DNA from 2 places in the Kitasatospora sp. NPDC088264 genome. Region 1 is predicted to be linked to the other one. Evidence: predicted binding sites of a transcription regulator. Region 1 holds the regulator's gene; the other holds the start of a gene.
What was found. The regulator HrcA, encoded in region 1, represses chaperone genes, less so after heat shock. The targets are predictions, from matches to a motif close to TTNGCACTCNGNNNNNCNGAGTGCNAA.
Positions count from the first base shown of each region.

Region 2: the regulator HrcA is predicted to act here: its motif matches at 2,399-2,425, upstream of groES (co-chaperone GroES).

Region 1 covers NZ_JBFBIR010000073.1:18,020-23,577, forward strand. The annotation lists gene dnaJ (molecular chaperone DnaJ) at 1-912, opposite strand, end outside; gene hrcA (heat-inducible transcriptional repressor HrcA) at 989-2,023, opposite strand; gene htpX (zinc metalloprotease HtpX) at 2,287-3,207, shown strand; gene AB0O82_RS34345 (hypothetical protein) at 3,258-3,842, shown strand; gene AB0O82_RS34350 (DUF3097 domain-containing protein) at 3,867-4,694, shown strand; gene AB0O82_RS34355 (Uma2 family endonuclease) at 4,701-5,258, opposite strand; gene hemW (radical SAM family heme chaperone HemW) at 5,300-5,558, opposite strand, start outside.
Region 2 covers NZ_JBFBIR010000003.1:188,378-193,935, forward strand. The annotation lists gene AB0O82_RS04515 (hypothetical protein) at 1-61, shown strand, start outside; gene AB0O82_RS04520 (polysaccharide deacetylase family protein) at 142-1,056, shown strand; gene AB0O82_RS04525 (class I SAM-dependent methyltransferase) at 1,082-2,248, opposite strand; gene groES (co-chaperone GroES) at 2,566-2,871, shown strand; gene groL (chaperonin GroEL) at 2,988-4,613, shown strand; gene AB0O82_RS04540 (LysR family transcriptional regulator) at 4,745-5,558, shown strand, end outside.

The DNA.
Region 1 (5,558 bases):
GCCGGACTGGGTGCCGGGCCGGATGTCGACCTCCTCCAGCCCGTCCAGGGTCTGCAGCGGCACCTGGGTGCCGAGGGACGCGGCCGTCATCGGGATGGTGACGGTGCAGTGCAGGTCGTCCCCGCGCCGCTGGAAGACGGTGTGGGTGGTCTCGGCGATCTCGACGTACAGGTCGCCGGCCGGGCCGCCGCCGGGGCCGACCTCGCCCTCGCCGGCCAGCTGGATCCGGGTGCCGTTGTCGACACCGGCCGGGATCTTGACGGTCAGGGTGCGCCGGGCGCGGACCCTGCCGTCGCCGGCGCACTCCGGGCACGGGGTCGGCACGACGGTGCCGAAGCCCTGGCACTGCGGGCAGGGACGGGAGGTCATGACCTGGCCCAGGAACGACCGGGTGACCTGGGAGACCTCGCCCCTGCCGCGACACATGTCGCAGGTCTGCGCGGAGGTGCCGGGGGCCGCGCCCTCGCCGCTGCACGTGGTGCAGGTGACGGCGGTGTCGACCTGGAGTTCCTTGGTGGTGCCGAAGGCGGCCTCCTCCAGGGTGATCTCCAGCCGGATCATGGCGTCCTGGCCGCGGCGGGTGCGCGAGCGCGGGCCGCGCTGGCCGGCCGCGGCGCCGAAGAAGGCGTCCATGATGTCGGAGAAGCCGAAGCCGGCCGCCCCCGCGCCGAAGCCGCCCGCGCCCCCGCCGCCCGGCGAGAGCGGGTCACCTCCGAGGTCGTAGACCTGGCGCTTCTGCGGGTCGGAGAGCACCTCGTAAGCGGCGTTGATCTCCTTGAACCGCTCCTGCGTCTTCGGGTCCGGGTTGACGTCCGGGTGCAGTTCGCGTGCCAGGCGCCGGAAGGCCTTCTTGATCTCGTCCTGCCCCGCATCCCGTCGGACGCCGAGTACCGCGTAGTAGTCCGTGGCCACCAAATGCTCCGCTTGTTCCGCCTGTAGTAGTGCTGCGACTGGACACCGCCGTCAGAGGTTCCGACGGCGGCCTGTGCTACGACTCGGCCAGGATCTGGCCCACGTACCGCGCCACCGCACGCACCGCCCCCATTGTGCCCGGATAGTCCATCCGGGTCGGACCGATCACACCCAGTTTGGCCACGCTCTCGTCGCCCGAACCGTAGCCGACCGACACCACCGAGGTGGAATTCAGCCCCTCGTAGGCGATCTCCCGCCCGATCCGGACCGTCATCGCGGCGTCCGCCGTCTCACCCAGGAGGCGGAGCAGGACGACCTGCTCCTCCAGGGCTTCCAGCACCGGCTGGATGGTCAGGGGGAAGTCGTGCCCGAAGCGGGTCAGGTTGGCCGTGCCGGCCAGCATGATCCGCTCCTCGTTCTGCTCGGCGAGCGCTTCGAACAGCGTCGCCAGGACCGTGCTGACGGTCGGGCGGTCCGGCGGCTCGAAACCCGCCGGGAGCTCCTCCAGGAACCCCGGCACGTCCGGCAGCCGCTGGCCGACGGCCCGCGCGTTGATCCGGGCCCGCAGGTCTGCCAGGACCGTCTCGCCGACCGGGCCCGGGCAGTCGACCATCCGCTGCTCGACCCGGCCGGTGTTGGTGATCAGGACCAGCATCACCTTGGTCGGGGCCAGCGCCACCAGCTCGATGTGCCGGACGGTGGACCGCGACAGCGAGGGGTACTGCACCACCGCGACCTGTCGGGTGAGCTGGGCGAGCAGCCGCACCGTCCGCATGACCACGTCGTCCAGGTCGACGGCGCCGTCCAGGAAGTGCCGGATCGCCCGGCGCTCGGGGGCGCTCATCGGCTTGACCTCGGCGAGCTTGTCGACGAACAGGCGGTACCCCTTGTCGGTGGGGATGCGCCCGGCGCTGGTGTGCGGCTGGTGGATGTAGCCCTCCTCCTCCAGCGCCGCCATGTCGTTGCGGACGGTCGCCGGGGAGACTCCGAGGTTGTGCCGCTCCACCAGGGCCTTGGAGCCGACCGGCTCCTCGGTGCCCACGTAGTCCTGGACGATCGCGCGGAGCACGGCGAGCTTGCGGTCGTCCAGCTGGCGAACCTCACCGGCCATGGGGCACACACCTCCGTCTTCGCACGTTGTCCGTTCGTGTCACGCATGCTGCTGCCCGCTCCGGGAGGATCCCGGCTCCGGCACCCGCTTTGGCACTCTGAACCTGCGAGTGCCAAAACCGTACCTGCCAGTGTAAGGCCCGGGCCCAACGGCAGGAACGGCCCGGCCGGAGTGATCCTGCCCGCAGTTCCCGGCGCGGGGGTGGTGCCGCGGGGCCGTCCGGGTGGCAGCATCGAAGACGACGGCGAATGGAGGAGCAAGCAATGTCGAGCTCGGGCCAGCACACCCGTTTCGCGCCCGACCGCGGTCTGACCGGCCGCATGGTCGTGACGATGTTCGTGATCGGGCTGCTGTACGTCGGTTTCACCGGTCTGCTGATCGTGCTGCTGCGCGGCGCCTGGCCACTGATCGTCCTGATCTCCGGCGGGCTGTTCGTGGCCCAGTTCTGGTTCAGCGACAAGATCACCGAACGGGCGATGGGCGCCCACCAGGTGACCCCTGAGCAGTACCCGCAACTGCACGGCACCATCGACCGGCTCTGCGCGCTGGCCGACATGCCCAAACCCCGGGTGGCGGTCGCCGACAACGACATGCCGAACGCCTTCGCCACCGGCCGCAACCCGCAGAACGCCGTGGTGTGCGTCACCACCGGCCTGCTGCGACGGCTGGAGCCCGAGGAACTGGAGGGCGTCCTCGCCCACGAGCTGTCCCACGTCGCCCACCGGGACGTCGCGGTGATGACCATCGCCGGCTTCCTCGGCGTCCTCGCCGGGGCCATGACCCGGATCGCCATGTACGGCGGGTTCATGGGCGGCAACCGCAACAACAACGACCAGAACGCGGCCATCGTCGCCCTGATCATCCCGCTGGTGTCGATGGTCGTCTACGCCATCAGCTTCCTGCTCACCCGGCTCCTGTCCCGCTACCGGGAACTCGCCGCCGACCGCGCCGCCGCCCAGCTCACCGGCCGGCCCAGCGCCCTCGCCTCCGCGCTCACCAAGGTCACCGGCCAGATCGCCGCCATCCCCAGCAAGGACCTGCGCCAGGCGCAGCCCTACAACGCCTTCTACTTCGCCCCCGCGCTGAGCGCCCGGGAGACCGCCTCCCAGCTGTTCTCCACCCACCCGACGCTGGAGAAGCGCCTGGAGCAGCTGGCGAAGATCTCCGAGCAGCTCGGCCGCTGAGGCCCCGCCCCCCTGCCGCCCTCCCGACTCCCTCCTCCGAAAGGACCGCCGTGGGAATCCTGGACACCCTGTTCGGGCGCACCAAGCCCGTCAAGCCCGACCTCGACCAGCTGTTCGGCGTCCCGTCCGCCGCCCTCACCCTGGAGGCCGGGGCCGGGTTCACCCCCACCGGGCTCGGCTCGGTCTGCTTCGCCGCCGTCGAGGGCGCGGCCTTCGGTCAGGTCGAACAGCAGGTACGGGCGCTGCTCGACGCCGACACCGAGCGCGGCGGCGTCCCGGTGGAGGCCTCCAAGGACGGCTACGGCTACTCCTGGCTGCTCGCCCGGCACACCCCCGAGGAACTGCCGGACCTGGTCAACGACCTGCACGCGGTCAACAGCGAGCTGGAGGCGAACGGCTTCGGGCCGCAGCTGCTCTGCTCGCTGGTCGGCTTCCGCAACCCGGACGGGCAGTCGCTGGCCCTGGTCTACCTCTACAAGCGCGGCACCTTCTACCCCTTCGCCCCGATGCCCGGCGGCGGGGAGCGGCGCAACAGCCCGCTGGAGCTCCAGGTCAACGCGATGCTCGGGAACGACCTGCGGCTGGAGAAGGACCTCAGCCGCTGGTTCCCGGTCTGGGGCGCGCCGGGCCTCTGACGGTCCGTCCGTATAGTCGCTTTCATGCGCAGCCGCCAGTACGGACCCGACCTGACCCCGCCGTGGAAGAAGCAGCAACCCGCCCCGGAGGTGACCGCCGAACGGGACCTGGTGGTGGAGGAGGCCGTCACCGGCTTCTGCGGCGCGGTGGTGCGCTGCGAGAAGACCGCCGAGGGCTTCACCGTCACCCTGGAGGACCGCTTCGGCAAGCTCCGGGTGTTCCCGCTGGTGCCGCGCGGCTTCCTGCTGGAGGGCCGGACGGTCACCCTGGTGCGCCCGGCCGGCCCCGCCCCCTCCCGTACGCCGGGCCGCACCGCCTCCGGCTCCGTCGCCGTCCCCGGCGCCCGGGCCCGGGTCGCCCGCGAGTCGCGGATCTACGTCGAGGGCCGGCACGACGCCGAACTGGTCGAGCGGGTCTGGGGCGACGACCTGCGGATCGAGGGCGTGGTCGTCGAGTACCTGGAGGGCGTGGACGACCTGCCCGCGATCGTCGCCGACTTCGCCCCCGGCCCGGGGCGGCGCCTCGGCGTCCTGGTCGACCACCTGCTCCCCGGCACCAAGGAGCAGCGCATCGCCGCCCAGGTCACCGGCGACGCCGTCCTGGTCGTCGGCCACCCCTACATCGACATCTGGCAGGCCGTGAAGCCCGCCTCCGTCGGCATCGCCGGCTGGCCCGCCGTCCCGCGCGGCGAGGAGTGGAAGGAGGGCGTCTGCCGCCGCCTCGGCTGGCCGGTGAACACCCCCGCCGCCTGGAAGCGGATCCTCTCCACGGTGGACAGCTACAAGGACCTGGAGCCGGAACTGCTGGGCAAGGTCGAGGAGTTGATCGACTTCGTGACGGTTCCGGAGTGAGGCCGATCAGACGTACTGCTGAAAGTCCGTGGTGTCCAGATCGATCTCAAGCAGGCTGACGGGGACGGGCTCGCCGAACTTGCTGGTCCGCTCGGACATGTACCTCGGGAGGCCGGACCCGGGATCCCTACCCAACTCGGTCAGCAGCACGCAGACCCCCTTGATCGGGTCCACGATCAGGTACGCGGGGACGGAGCCCTCGGCGTAGAGCTCCCGCTTGGTCCGGTAATCACGATCGACACTGGTCTTCGACACCACCTCGACCACCAGGGTGACGGCGGGCGACGGCAGCAGTCGTCCGTGCTCCTGGACCGCCCCGCGTTCGAAGACGACCAGGTCGGGCTGGGGTTCGCTCGCCTGGCCGGGGATCCCCAGGTCCTGGGTCGTGAGTGGACGCCACCGACCATACGGAAGCTGGTGCTGAATCGCCAGGACGATGAGATTGTGGACCATGTCAGGCCCCGCCATCATCACGATTTCCCCCCTGATGAGTTCGGCCTTGATGCCCTCCGGCACCTCCAGGTTCTCGAAGATCCCGGTCATCCGATCATCGATGGCGGTCATCGCACGCTCCCTCCGACGGCTGACACCCACGTTAACGAATGTCAGTCCACCAGGTCACGTACGACCGCGTCGGCGAGCAGCCGGCCCTGGAGGGTGAGGACCGCGCGGCCCTGGGCGTACGGCTCGGCGGCGAGGAGGCCGTCGGCGAGGTGGCGGGCGGCGGCGTGGCGGCCGGTGTCGGTGAGGAGGGTGAGCGGGATGCCCTCGGCGAGGCGCAGTTCCAGCAGGATGCGCTCGACCCGGCGGTCCTCCTCGGCGAGCACCTCGCGGCCCAGGGCGGGGGTGCGGCCCTCGGCGAGG
Region 2 (5,558 bases), on a different contig from region 1:
GGCCGACCTGCTCGGCCGCCCGGTGCACCGCTGGTCCTTCACCAGCGAGCACGTCGAATAGGCCCCGTCCGGGAACCGCCGCCCCGACCGCTACCGTGCATAGCTGAGAAGAAGCTGGACGGGAACCGGGAGCGCGCTGCGGTGAACAGGGACGGTCGGAGCAGGACCAGGACGTACGCGGTGGGGGCGCTGGCCCTGCTGGCCCTGGCCACCGGATGCGGCGACAACGGGGGCGCCGCCGCCCCGGCGGCGGCCGGCGGCAGCTCGGCGGCCACGCCCCAGCCCACCGGCGGAGGCGCCGTGCCGACCAGCCCGGCCGGCACGCCCACCACCCCGGCCCCGGCCGGCGGGGACCCGGCGGCCTGGGCGAAGTGGAACCTCAAGCCGCTGGCGCCGGCCCCCGCACCGCCCGCGGACAAGCCCATCAAGCTCGAACGGACCGGCCCCGTACCGGTGTTCAGCGAGGTGAAGACGAGCGACAAGGTCGTCTTCATCACCATCGACGACGGCGCCGAGAAGGACCCGAAGTTCGTCGAGATGCTGACCGAGCTCAAGGTGCCGATCTCGATGTTCCTGACCCGGGACATCGTCAAGAACGACTACGGCTACTTCAAGCCGCTCCAGGCGCTCGGCAACCACATCCAGAACCACACCGTGGACCACCCGGTGATGAGCAAGATCCCGGCGGAGAAGCAGAAGTCCGAGATCTGCGACGCGCAGTCCGCGCTCACCCAGCAGTACGGCACCGCCCCGCTGCTGTTCCGCCCGCCGTTCGGGGACGGTGCCAACACCCCCACGCTGAACAACTCGGTCCAGCAGTGCGGCCCGCGCGCGATGGTGCTCTGGCGCGAGTCGATGCAGATCCACGACATGCAGTACCAGGCGGCGGACAAGAAGCTGAAGTCCGGCGACATCATCCTGGCGCACTTCCGCGGCCCGAAGGAGCTCAAGGGCGCCACGATGACCCAGATGTTCGGCGACCTGCTGGCCCGGATCCAGGAGCAGGGCTTCTCGGTGGCCCGGCTGGAGGACTACATCCAGGCGCCCGCCTCGTAGTCCGGGCGCCCGCCGCGCAGCCGCCTCAGGCGGGTCGGCCGAGCATCATCAGCGGCCCGTTGTCGGTGCGGCTGAGGATCACCGTGACGGCGTTCGGCCCGGAGGGCTTGAGCTGGCGGCGCAGCTCCTCCGGGGTGATCGCCATCCCGCGCTTCTTGATCACCACCGTGCCGACCCCGCGCTCGCGCAGCAGCGCCTTCAGCCGCTTGATGTGGAACGGCAGCACGTCGGTGAGCTCGAAGGCGTGCGCGTACGGGGTGGCCACCAGCTGGTCCGAGGTCAGGTAGGCGATCTTCGGGTCGATCAGCCGACCGCCCACCTGCTCGGCCACCTCGGCCACCAGGTGGGCCCGGATCACCGCGCCGTCCGGCTCGTACAGGTAGCGCCCGACCGGGCCGGCCGGCGGGTCGGGCAGGTCGCCGCCGGTGAGGCTGGCGGCCTGCGGCAGCAGGGTGGCGCGGTGCGGGCGGGCGGCCCCGGTGCCGAACCAGAGCACCGCCTCCTTCACGTCGCCGTGGTCGGAGACCCACTCCGCCTCGGCGTCGGCCGGGACGGCCTCGTGCGGGATGCCCGGGGCCACCTTCAGCGCGCCGATCGGGGTCCGGCGGCCGGCCTCGATCGCCCAGGAGAGCGGCGGGGCGTACGCCTCCGGGTCGAACACCCGGCCGCGCGCCGTCCGCCGCGCCGGGTCGGTGAACACCGCGTCGTAGCCGGTGACGTCCACCTCGGCGACGTCCGCGCAGCGCACCTGGACCAGGTCGGCCAGGCCCAGCGCGGCCGCGTTGGCGGCGGTGGCGGCACAGGCCGCCGGGTCCTTGTCGACGGCCAGCACCTCGATCCCGGCCCTGGCCAGCGCCAGCACGTCCCCGCCGATGCCGCAGCACAGGTCGGCCAGCCGGCGGACGCCCAGCTCGGCGAAGCGGCGCGCCCGCCACTCGGCCACGCTGCGCCGGGTGGACTGCTCGACGCCGTTGGGCGTGAAGTACATCAGGTCGGCGTCCGCCCCGAACTTCGCCCGCGCCCGCTGCCGCAGCCGGGCCTGCCCGAAGGCCGCCGACACCAGCTCGGCCGGGTGCTCCCGCCGCAGCCTGGTGGCCAGCGCCAGCTCCTCCTCGGGCGTGAACTCGCGCAGTTCGGCGAGCAGGGCCTGGCCCTCGGGGGCCAGTAGGGGCTGGAGGTTCTCGGTGTCCACGGGGCCATTCTGGCGGGTTGGCGGCCCCACCGGCTCCGACGGCCGGCGCGGTGGGCGGGGTCGCGGTTCGCGGCGGGAGTCCGCCCGGGGCGGGGTGGTCGCACAGGAGTACGGCTCCGCGCCCGCGGTTCGGGATGCCCGGGCGCGCCGTTGGCACTCTGGTTGACTGAGTGCTAACACCGGCCTATGGTCGTCCTTGGCACTCCCCACTGGGGGAGTGCTAACGCGAAGACGTGTGCCTGACCCCCGCGACGGCAGGCCCACAGGTTCGCTCCTACCCGTTAGAAACCCCGTAATCTCCGAAGGGGAGCTCGGACGTGACCACCAGCAGCAAGGTTGCCATCAAGCCGCTTGAGGACCGCATCGTGGTCCAGCCGCTCGACGCCGAGACCACCACGGCCTCCGGCCTGGTTATCCCGGACACCGCCAAGGAGAAGCCCCAGGAGGGCGTCGTCCTGGCCGTCGGCCCGGGCCGCTTCGAGGACGGCCAGCGTCTGCCGCTCGACGTCGCCGTCGGTGACATCGTCCTGTACTCGAAGTACGGCGGCACCGAGGTGAAGTACCAGGGCGAGGAGTACCTGGTTCTTTCCGCCCGCGACGTTCTCGCCATCATCGAGAAGTAAGTCGTTCCGACCCGCCCCGGATCCGTGTCCCAAGTGACAGGGGCCCGGGGCGTGGTTGTTGGTTCACGTAGTCCGGCGGCCGGTGGGCCGGCCGAAGCCCCGAGGGAATAGGGAACATGGCGAAGATCCTGCAGTTCAACGAGGACGCCCGCCGCTCGCTGGAGCGCGGTGTCAACAAGCTGGCCGACACCGTCAAGGTGACCATCGGCCCCAAGGGCCGCAACGTCGTCATCGACAAGAAGTTCGGCGCCCCGACCATCACCAACGACGGTGTCACCATCGCCCGTGAGGTCGAGCTGGATGACCCGTACGAGAACCTTGGCGCGCAGCTCGTCAAGGAGGTCGCCACCAAGACCAACGACGTCGCGGGTGACGGCACCACCACCGCCACCGTGCTGGCCCAGGCCCTGGTCAACGAGGGTCTGCGCAACGTCGCCGCCGGTGCCGGCCCGGCCGCCCTGAAGAAGGGCATCGACAAGGCCGTCGCCGCCGTCTCCGAGCACCTGCTCTCGGTGGCCCGCGAGATCGAGGGCAAGGACGACGTCGCCGCCGTCGCGTCCCTCTCCGCCCAGGACACCCAGGTCGGCGAGCTGATCGCCGAGGCGATCGACAAGGTCGGCAAGGACGGTGTCATCACCGTCGAGGAGTCGAACACCTTCGGCGTGGAGCTGGACTTCACCGAGGGCATGCAGTTCGACAAGGGCTACCTGTCGCCGTACTTCGTCACCGACGCGGAGCGGCAGGAGGCGGTCCTGGAGGACCCGTACATCCTGATCAACCAGGGCAAGATCTCCTCCATCCAGGAGCTGCTGCCGCTGCTGGAGAAGATCCTCCAGGGCGGTGCCTCCCGGCCGCTGCTGATCATCGCCGAGGACGTCGACGGCGAGGCGCTGTCCACCCTCGTGGTGAACAAGATCCGCGGCACCTTCAACGCGGTCGCCGTCAAGGCCCCGGGCTTCGGCGACCGCCGCAAGGCGATCCTCGGCGACCTGGCCACCCTGACCGGCGGCACGGTCATCTCCGAGGAGGTCGGCCTCAAGCTCGACCAGGTCGGCGTGGACGTGCTGGGCACCGCCCGCCGCGTGACCATCACCAAGGACGAGACCACCGTCGTCGACGGTGCCGGTGACACCGAGGCCGTGGCCGGCCGCGTCGCCCAGATCAAGGGTGAGATCGCCGCCACCGACTCCGACTGGGACCGCGAGAAGCTGCAGGAGCGCCTGGCCAAGCTGGCCGGCGGCGTCTGCGTCATCAAGGTCGGCGCCGCCACCGAGGTGGAGCTGAAGGAGCGCAAGCACCGCCTGGAGGACGCCATCTCGGCGACCCGTGCCGCGGTCGAGGAGGGCATCGTCGCCGGTGGCGGCGCCTCCCTGGTGCACGCCGCCAAGGTGCTGGACGGCGGCCTGGGCCTGTCGGGTGACGAGGCGACCGGTGTCGCGGTGGTCCGCAAGGCGCTGCACGAGCCGCTGCGCTGGATCGCCCAGAACGCCGGCCTGGAGGGCTACGTCATCACCTCCAAGGTCGCCGAGCTGGAGATCGGCCAGGGCTACAACGCGGCCACCGGCGAGTACGGCGACCTGGTGAAGGCCGGCGTCATCGACCCGGTCAAGGTCACCCGCTCCGCCCTGGAGAACGCGGCCTCGATCGCCTCCCTGCTGCTCACCACCGAGACCCTCGTGGTGGAGAAGAAGGAAGAGGAGGCCGAGGCGGGCCACGGCCACGGTCACGGCCACTCGCACTGACGCCTGACGGTCGACCGGAGGCCCGGTCCGCGCCCCTCGGGGTGCGGCCGGGCCTCCGGCGTGTTTGGCGTTTGAGGCTTCAATCATCAGCAGAATTTTGCCATTGGCAAAGATTGCCTTATAACTGAGGCATGATCGAGGCCCGTCACCTGCGCGTTCTGCGTGCCGTCGCCCGCACCGGCTCCTTCTCCGCCGCCGCCCGCGAGCTGGGCTGTACGCAGCCCGCCATCAGCCAGCAGATGAAGGCCCTGGAGAAGTCGGTGGACACCCCGCTGGTGGTCCGCTCCGGCCGGGGCATGCAGCTCAGCGAGGCGGGGCGGGTGTTGCTCAAGCACGCCACCGGGATCCTGGCCGGGCTCTCCGCGGCCGAGGAGGAGATCGCCGCGATCGCCGGGCTGCGGGCCGGGCGGGTGCGGCTGGTCTCCTTCCCGACCGCGAGCTCCACCCTGGTGCCGCCCGCGGTCGCCCGGCTGCGGGACAGCCATCCGGGGGTGCGCGTGTCGCTGGTCGAGGCGGAGCCGCCGGAGTCGCTGGCGATGCTGCGCGGCGGCGAGTGCGAGATCGCGCTGGCCTTCCGCTACCCGCAGTCCGACGGCGGCGCCGCGCTGCCGGCGCCCGCGCACGGGACGCCGCGCGAGGCGCGGGCCGAGGCCAACCTGGAGGCGCAGCAGCTGAGCGCCGGCTCCGACTGGTCCGATCTGGTGGTCACCCCGCTGCTGGACGACCCGCTGGTGGGCCTGCTGCCCGCCGCGCACCGGCTGGCGGGGCGCGGCAGGCCGGTGGAGCTGGCCGAGCTGGCGGGGGAGCAGTGGATCGCGGGCTGCCCGCAGTGCCGGGGGCACCTGGTGGAGCTGTGCGCGGGGGCGGGCTTCGAGCCCCGGATCGACTTCGCGACCGACGACTATCCGGCAGTGGTCGGCCTGGTGGCGGCCGGGCTGGGGGTGG